Regions from separate parts of the Protofrankia sp. CiP3 genome, predicted to be linked through region 2. Evidence: riboswitches for the same ligand, from Rfam matches in the RefSeq annotation. Region 2 holds a riboswitch; the other holds the start of a gene.

Evidence for each region. Region 2 has a riboswitch for cyclic di-AMP ahead of MJ797_RS26900 (transglycosylase family protein). Riboswitches for the same ligand answer to the same signal wherever they lie in the genome.
Region 1: linked by a shared signal. The riboswitch ahead of MJ797_RS03280 (C40 family peptidase) and the one ahead of MJ797_RS26900 (transglycosylase family protein) in region 2 are both predicted to bind cyclic di-AMP.

The regions. Positions count from the first base shown of each region.
Region 1 is NZ_CAKJTM010000005.1:91,346-95,502, reverse strand. Features, by position in the region: gene MJ797_RS03285 (plasmid partitioning protein) at 1-300, shown strand, start outside; gene MJ797_RS03280 (C40 family peptidase) at 784-1,767, opposite strand; cyclic di-AMP (ydaO/yuaA leader) riboswitch at 1,953-2,123, opposite strand; gene MJ797_RS03275 (hypothetical protein) at 2,572-2,943, opposite strand; gene corA (magnesium/cobalt transporter CorA) at 3,630-4,157, opposite strand, start outside.
Region 2 is NZ_CAKJTM010000001.1:114,641-118,797, forward strand. Features, by position in the region: gene MJ797_RS00500 (transglycosylase family protein) at 1-241, opposite strand, end outside; cyclic di-AMP (ydaO/yuaA leader) riboswitch at 248-406, opposite strand; gene MJ797_RS26900 (transglycosylase family protein) at 776-1,642, opposite strand; cyclic di-AMP (ydaO/yuaA leader) riboswitch at 1,648-1,822, opposite strand; gene fbaA (class II fructose-bisphosphate aldolase) at 2,335-3,372, opposite strand; gene MJ797_RS00525 (hypothetical protein) at 3,504-3,941, shown strand.

The DNA.
Region 1 (4,157 bases), on a different contig from region 2:
GCGCGGTATCTGTGGGACGTGGTCCGTTACGTCGCCAAGGAGCGATCGAACATCGATATGTCCCGGATCTACATCTGGGGTGCGGGAGAGGGCGGTCGCCTCGCGCTCACGGTGGCCTGCGGCCCGCTCGACCCCGCCCAGCAACCACTGTTTACGGCGGTCGGGACGGTGAACACGGTCGGGCCGCCCGCGTGTCCTGCACGGGTCCATGTCAAGCCAGTGACTCTTGCGCCAGGGCGGAAATGGAACGAAGCCACGACCAGCGAGCTGTGGAAATTCTCAAAGGACATCAAGGGCTAAGTGGTCGCCGAGGGCCACGCGATGATGGTGTTTTCGCGTGGCCCTCGGTCTGGAGCGAGCTGGAGATCCCAGCAATTTGCGGATCAATCCTCGACCTGCCTCGTCGGCTGTCGTTGAGAAGGCTCCCGCCGGCCGGCTTGGCCGGGGGGGGGTGGCACGGCCGACCAGCGGGAGCCCAGGACCTCCGCCGGCCAAGCGCACTGTGGGGGGGGTTCAGTGCGAAAGGCCGGGGAAGCCCGCGTTCCGCCGGGCGTTGCGAGCCGGGGGGGTTGGCTCGATCCGACCAGCGGAAGTCTTTGGAGACATCCAGTTGTGGTTTGGGGCCGCCAGATCGGTGTTTATATCGACAACACCGACCTGGCGGTGAGGTTCACGCGTAACCGGAGGGGGAGGATACGCGGAACCCGCTATATGTTTTTCAGAGGCTGCCTGCGTCAGTCATATCAGTGAGATGAAAGAGTCAATGAGCGAGGCCGCTGGCCGCTAACTGACCCGGCCGACTGAGTATGACGTGGTGTAGATATCCCTGAGCGAAACGACTTCACCGGACTTTGGTGCCGCCCACATCTTGCCACCGCCGGCATAGATGCCGATGTGGTAGATGTTTCCCGGCGTACCAAAGAAGATGAGGTCGCCGACCTGCTTATTGTACTGCGACACATGGACCGTGGCTTCGTACTGTTCTTCCGCGGTGCGGGGGAGACTGCGGCCGAGCTGTTTGAAAACATACTGAACCAGGCCGGAACAGTCGAAGGAGTAGGGGCCCTCCGCACCATACACATAAGGCTTGCCGGCTTGCTGCGCGGCCAGATAGACGGCTCTTTCACCGAGCGAGCCGACTGGCATCGTAGCATCCGCTGTATCGGGGGTGGATACCCGAAGTGCGGCAGCGGCGGCCGAGCTGGCGGCCTGCACCGGAGGCGCTGGGACCGAACTGGGCACCACCGTCATAGTACCAACGTTCGAGGAGCGAGCCGACTGCAGGGCATCCGTTCCGTCGAAGATAGCAGTGATCTGTGTGGTGGTGAGGACCTTGGCAGTGTAGCTTGCAAAGCCCTGCTCGTTGGTATACAGGTGCTTGAATGTTGCCCAGCCGTCAGGCAGCTTTACCTGAATTTTGATGAGCTGGTTCGACAACGGCGCGTGGGTCGTCCCGTCCTCGAGGGAGAAGCCCATGTCAATGGGCTGGTCGGCCTGTACTGACACGTCCGGATTAGTAACCCTGAGCGCGACACCCGACTTGGGGTGCAGGTCAGCCTGATCGATCACATGGCTGGTGATGGACCCCGGGCCAACCGAGGTGGCCGGGTTGATAACGGACGTGCGCAGACCGGCGAGTGACGCCTGGCTTCCGAACTGAGAGCCAAGGGTGATCCGGGAACTGACCGAAGTCTCGTCCATCCCTGAGTCGGTCGGGGCGCAGCCGGCCAGCGCGACGCCTGACACCGCAACCGTGCCGGTTGTCATCGCCGCGACCGCGGCACGTGCCCGGACGCGACCGGGGGCCGACGGCGGAGCGGGCGCACGGTGCCTGCCGCGGGCTGGACGCCCAGGCGTCTCGGCCTGAGGTCGCAGCGAGGACAGCGACGCCGTCGGCGACGAACATGGCCATGTTGCCGGATCAAGCTGCACATCGGGCGCAGACAAGACTGTGATCCTTCCCGTTCGCCTGCGAGGTGAGCTGTCGGGTTCGGGCTGGGCTGCCCGGTGGGCCGTGCGACCAGCACACGACTCACTTCACCCCTAGGTCGGCACCGTGGCTCGGTGCCAGCCGGTGGAGGATGGGTCCCCCGCTCCTGCCCTGGTGACGACTCGGAGGGGACACCGGGGCCGTGGGCAGGATTCGGCGTTCGGCCCGGTGTTGTCGTGACGTCGGCGCGAGACTAGTTCAAAAGGATGGTGCCAGCAAATACTAGTCCCTCACAACTACGGCGAGTACTCGCAGAAGTGACCATATCGGTTCCTCCCATCCTCCTTGCCGATCACTCGCCGCTCTATCTTGATCTGCTGGCCACTGCGGCAGGTCGCCTGGACGGAGGCTTGCCATGCCATGACCCACAGGATGCGGAAGATGACATTACGCCATAGCGGTGATGGTCTGGCGACGGGGGGGTGCTTGAGTGCCGACAGCTATATATCGCTGACATGTAGTAGCGAAAATTGTCTTAATGAATAATCTCGCTAGATTACGCACTGTGCCAGCCGTCATGGGATTTCCCGCTCCGAAATCCGCTGTGAGAGAGGATGCCCGCGGCCTGGGACGGGTCGGTGTCAGCGGCGCCGGGCGCGGGTGTCGCGGCGGGAGAGCAGGCCCGCGGTCTGCAGGACGTGCAGTTCGACCGCGAGTTCGTGAATCTCTGGGGGCAGGGAGCGGTACTGGCCGGACAGGGCCTCGACGGCCGCCTGCGCGCGATCCGCGAGATCGTCCAGTGCCCGCTGATGGGTGCGCATCTGCGCTCGCTCGTCCTGGATCGCGCGGACCGTCTCCTCCTGCCACCGCCGGGTGCGCATCAGGCGCTCGCTGGCGTCGGCGGCCTGCCGCTCGGCATCCTCCAGCCGTCCAAGGATCTGATCGAGCTGCTCCAGTCTTGTCGCCAGCTCGGCGATAAGATCGCTACGGACCGGGTATGTCGGCTGGGTCATCGGATCGCGTCGCGGATGTCGTGGATGTCGCGGATGTCGTGATCGACGTCACAGGTGATGGTGTGGATGCGGCGGAGGGCCTCGTCATCGCCACTCACGCCCGCGTTGCGACTGAGAACGGATTGTAACCGTACGCTGCCGCTAGCCTGCGGCTGGGACGGCAGTTGACAGTGAACTCCCGCACGAAGGCCTGACACAGGCGATTACGGTAGCCGACAGCGTGGTCTCCGTGAATCCCACTGTCGGGTGATATGTCGTTCTTCCTAGTATGAAATAGCTATCGAACGAAGCTGCGGTGCGGTCCTGCTGGGCACGGTATAGTCCTGACGGGCGGTATCCCAGCCGGGCCGGCGGGGCTGCGCCGTGGTAATTCCCATGGCCCGGGCCCGGCCTGTGGCACCGCGTTGTTCCGGTTGTGCTGGTTCGAACGGAGGCCACCGCGTCCGGTGGGGGCTTCGCGGCGCGGCCATCTCGGTGGATAATTTGCCTGGTATGTGGTGTTTTCAACACTCTGATCGATTTTTGTACACGGGGCACCACGAAACATGAGTTCGGCCGGTTTTGGGGCGTCAGCCACGCAAAAATAATGATCGCAGCCTTCTGCTACCGGCCGCGAAAGCCGGCAGCAATATTCACGAGCGTCCATCATGCTGTCAGTTGATATCTGAGCGTACCGCGGTACAAGGCTACAGCCAGCCATTCCGTTTGAAGGCTCGGTGCAGGGTGAAGCAGATTGCCGCCATCAGGCAGAGAGCAGCGGGATATCCCCACGGCTGCCGCAGTTCGGGCATGTGCTCGAAATTCATCCCGTAAATGGCGGCAACCGCTGTCGGAACCGCGGCGATGGCGACCCAGGCGCTGATGCGGCGCATGTCCTCGTTTTGTGCGATGGCCACCTGCGTCAGGGTCGCCTGAATAATTGACGACAGCAGCTCGTCGAATCGAGCTATTCGCTCGGTGACCTGTTCGAGGTGGTCGGCCACGTCACGGAAGTATTCCTGGATGCGCGGGGCAATCCCGCCGACGTCCGGTTCGGTGAGCGCTCGCAGCGGAGCGGCGAGTGGCGTGACAGCGTGCTTGAGCTCAAGCACCTCACGTTTGAGCTGGTAAACTTTACTGGCATCGGGCGGAATCGATCGGTGAAAGACCGAGCCCTCGGCGGCGTCGATGTCGATTTCGATCTTCTCGGTAACTGCCAGGTAATCGTCGACAAT
Region 2 (4,157 bases):
GCCAGGTCCCGGCGTCGAACTGGTAGGCGCCGTAGAAACCGTTGCCGGTATTGATGTGATAGTTGTTACCGGACTCGCACTGGCGGAGTTTGGCGAAGTCGTCGGCGGTCGCGGCGCTCGCTGGGCTGGCCGCGACGGCGAGACCACTGCCCACGAGTGCTGTGACAGCACCAGTGGTGCGCAGGACCTTGACTGCGGTGGACGACTGTTGCGGGGCGCGGTGCCTGCCAACAGACGGCATGTGGGTCGGTCCTTCCCGTCGCCTACGAGGTGAGCTGTCGGGTTCGGGCTGGGAACATGCCCGGCCGGTGACGCCCATGCGCGTCGTTGGCTTCACCCCAAGGACACCGGCGTCTCGGTATCCGGATGTGGTTCCCCCGATCCCGTCCTGGCGGCTTCGCGGTAGGTCCTGCCACGGCGGACGGGGACGGGATTCGGCGTCCGTTCGCGCGGCCTCGCCGATCTGGCGAGTGGGGAGGACTCTAGCGAGCCTGGCTCTTTCGAAGCAAATCGGGGTGTCGGATGAACTACATGGATCTGGCCTACATCCCCCGAATGAACTATGTGGGCCAAACTGAGAACTGTACCTGGCGATTGGGAAAGCTCCGCCGGAGGGTTGCTTGTGTTGGGTTTTTGTAACGACGAGTAATCGGGCTGGTCGTTATGGTGTTTATCTGTTGTGTTTGTTGTCACTTTGGTGTGGCCAGCCCGACTCGTCGTGTGCGGGGTCTATATCAGTTTCGTAGCCGTCAGGCGGTAGCCGTTCGGTTCAGGCTCAGCTGAAGGTGGCCGTCCAGGTTTGCGGTCCGCAGATTCCGTCCACCGTCAGGCCCTTGTCAGCCTGGAGATGGCTCGCCGCACCAGCCGACTCCGGTCCGTACTGACCATCAATCTGGATGTTGTAACCAAGACCGTTCATCTGCCGCTGCCATGACCGCACGTCCGGTCGCACCTGGTCGACCAGATCGGTCGTGAAGGGCGTGGCAGCGGAAGCGACAGCGGTCGACGGAGTGGCCGCGTCCGCCGCGCGCCATGCCCAACGCGAGGAACCGCTTCTGCCGTATGAGCGTGCCTGCCACGAGCTGCTGTCCGACGAACCGGTGCTGTCTGGACTGGCGCTGCTGGCGGTGGCGCTGCCTGGACTTGACGAGCTGGCGCCCGACGAGCTGGCGCCCGACGAGCTGGCGCCCGACGAGCTGGTGCCCGACGAGCCGGTGCCGGTGCTGTTTGATGATGAGCCGCTGCCTGACGAGCTGGCGCCAGCCCCGAGTTGGCCGGCGCCCATGCCCCGGCCGCAGACGGGCCACTGGCCGAAGCCGGATTGGGTGGCGAGCTTGAGCGCGGCCTCGTCCTGGGTGCTCGGGGAGGCGCTGCTGGGCAGTCCGGTGTAGCCCAGGCTCTGCCAGGTGCTCAGCGAGAACTGGTATGCGCCGTAATAGCCGTTGCCGGTGTTGGCCGTGTAGTCACCGCCGGACTCGCACTGGCGAAGCCCCTCCCACGTGGTGGCGGCGCTGGCCGGTTGTGACATCGCGATGCCACCACTGATCGCCGCGAGCAGGGCCGGGGTCAGCACCATGGCTCGGGTACGGACCCGGGCCCGGCGAATTCCGCGATGTCGGCCGCGAGAACTTGTACGGGACATATTGGTAATGCCCTTCCCCACGCCTGCGAGGTGAGCTGTCGGGTTCGGGCTGGGACTGCCCGGCCGCTTTCGCGGCTTCACCCCGAGGACGCCTGGTATCGACGCCCGGAAGTGGGTCCCCCGTTCCTGCCGCAAGTTTGGTTTTCGTCGGGCGCGGGCAGGATTCGGCGTGCCGCCCGACGTGTCCCCGCCGTATCGACGGGCACGGCGCAGACCATAACCAGCATCGCTGGTGGCTGAACAAGTCGTGAATGCGCTTCGTGACTATGCGCACATCGGGCTGGGCGCCCTTGCCGTATCTCGAGATCGGCTGCTAACGCACGCAGGCGCGCGCTCAGCACTTTCCAGCGACGGAAACCACGGGCAGCGGTGGGGCGGCCACCGTGCCGCAGCTGGCCCGAGTAATACCGCGTGCACCCGGACAGGTTGTTTGCGTAGCCCGCGGCACCGCATCGAATTCAGGTTCCCAGCAGTCATAGCGGACGTTCACACGATATCGTCCGATGCATTCTGGGGGAACCTGTTTTGAATCTTCTGTCCGGGCGGTCGACGGCTGTGATTCAAAACAGGTTCTACGACGGGGAAGGGCAGGGCCGCACGGACCGGTCTGGTTGGGTACGAGGATCCGGTGGCGGCCGGAGGATGCGCGAAAAGCGATGCTCGCGCGTCCTCCGGCCGGTGAGCCGGCCGGCTCAGCCGGTGAGCGAACGCCCGGCGGAGCGCAGGTCCTCGCAGGCCCGCACGACGCGGGCGGCCATGCCGCTCTCGGCCGCCTTGCCGTAGCTGCGTGGGTCGTACTGTTTCTTCACACCGACCTCGCCGTCAACTTTCAGCACTCCGTCATAATTCTTGAAAATATGGTCGACGATCGGCCGAGTGAACGCGTACTGAGTGTCGGTGTCCACATTCATCTTCACAACGCCGTAGTCCAGCGCTTCGCGGATTTCGGCCGGGTCGGAGCCGCTACCGCCGTGAAACACCAGGTCGAACGGCTTGGTATCGGCTGGCAGCCCGAGCTGTCGCGCGACATACTGCTGTCCGTCCCGAAGGATGCTTGGACGGAGTTTCACGTTGCCCGGCTTGTACACACCGTGTACGTTTCCGAAGGTTGCGGCGAGCATGTAGCGACCCCGTTCGCCGGTGCCGAGAACCTCGGCGGTTCGCCACATATCCGCTGGTGTGGTGTAGAGCTTCTCGTCGATCGCGCCGACGACCCCATCCTCCTCACCGCCGACGACGCCGATCTCCACTTCCAGGACGATCTCAGCCTGGTGGCATTCAATCAGGAGAGCGTCGGCAATCTTGAGATTTTCCTCGAGTTCGACCACCGAGCCGTCCCACATGTGTGACTGGAAGAGGGGGGGCCTTCCTTCGCTGAGAACCCGTTCCTTGGAGATCGCGAGCAGCGGACGCAGATAAGTGTCGAGTTTGTCCGCCGGGCAGTGATCGGTGTGCAGGGCGATATTGACCGGGTAGGCCTTTGCGACATGATGGGCGAACTCGGCGAGCGCCTGGGCGCCGAGGACCATGTTCTTCACCCTGGTGCCGGAGAGGAAATCGGCGCCACCGGTGGAAACCTGTACGATGCCGTCACTGCCGGCATCGGCGAAGCCCTTCAGCGCGGCGTTCAGGGTTTCGGACGAAGTAACGTTGATCGCCGGGTAGGCGAACGCCTCGGTCTTGGCCCGGTCAAGCATCTGCGCGTAGACGTCCGGGGTGGCGATGGGCATGGGTCTGGCTCCTGTGAGCAGTCGGGGTTGCGTGTCTGTCCGGTTGGTAATGAACTGATTTGTTCGGCAATCATGGGCGGGAAGCCGCACGATGAGTATGATGAGCGGGTCATCGGGGCGGGCTGGGATCCGTGAGTGTGGATGGCCCGTCCGGCGCGGCGCTCTATGCTGGCATCTTCACGCTCGTATTCGTCGACAGCGGCGTCCTCATCGATATCGATTTCTGGCTGCCTGGTGACACGATCCTGTTCGTTGCCGGCCTGCTCGCGGCAGACCCGCGCACGGACATGTCGCACAGTGCGCCCACGTCCGGGATCGTGCTGGCCGCGACCGCTGGCGCCGTAGTCGGTCATGTTACCGCGCCGAGGTCTGGCGGGCCCCGTCTCCAACGGCGTCACGGCCGGACACGTGCCTGTGTTGATGCCCTCTACCAGGGCTTTGGCACTCTGGCCCGGCTTGTGGCCCGGTTTGTCCGACGGATGCGGACGTTTGCCCCTGGGCGTGCGGGAGCGGGCACCACGGCTGGACTGCCGGTGCTGTCGCGATGTTCCCGATCGCGATGTTCCTGATCGGGGCGGGGCGGCGGTTGAGTTCCAGTGTCGTCGGTATCGCGGGCGGGTCCGTTCCGGCGCTACCGGGGGTAGCTGGCCTGGGTCGCTGGTCGCTTATCCGATACGGCGCGTCCGCGGGCTCCTCAGGCACAGCGATACGCTGGCCCGATCTGCTCATGACTATTCGGTCAAAAGCGATATCAGATGGCTCACCATGCCTAGTACTCGCTACCC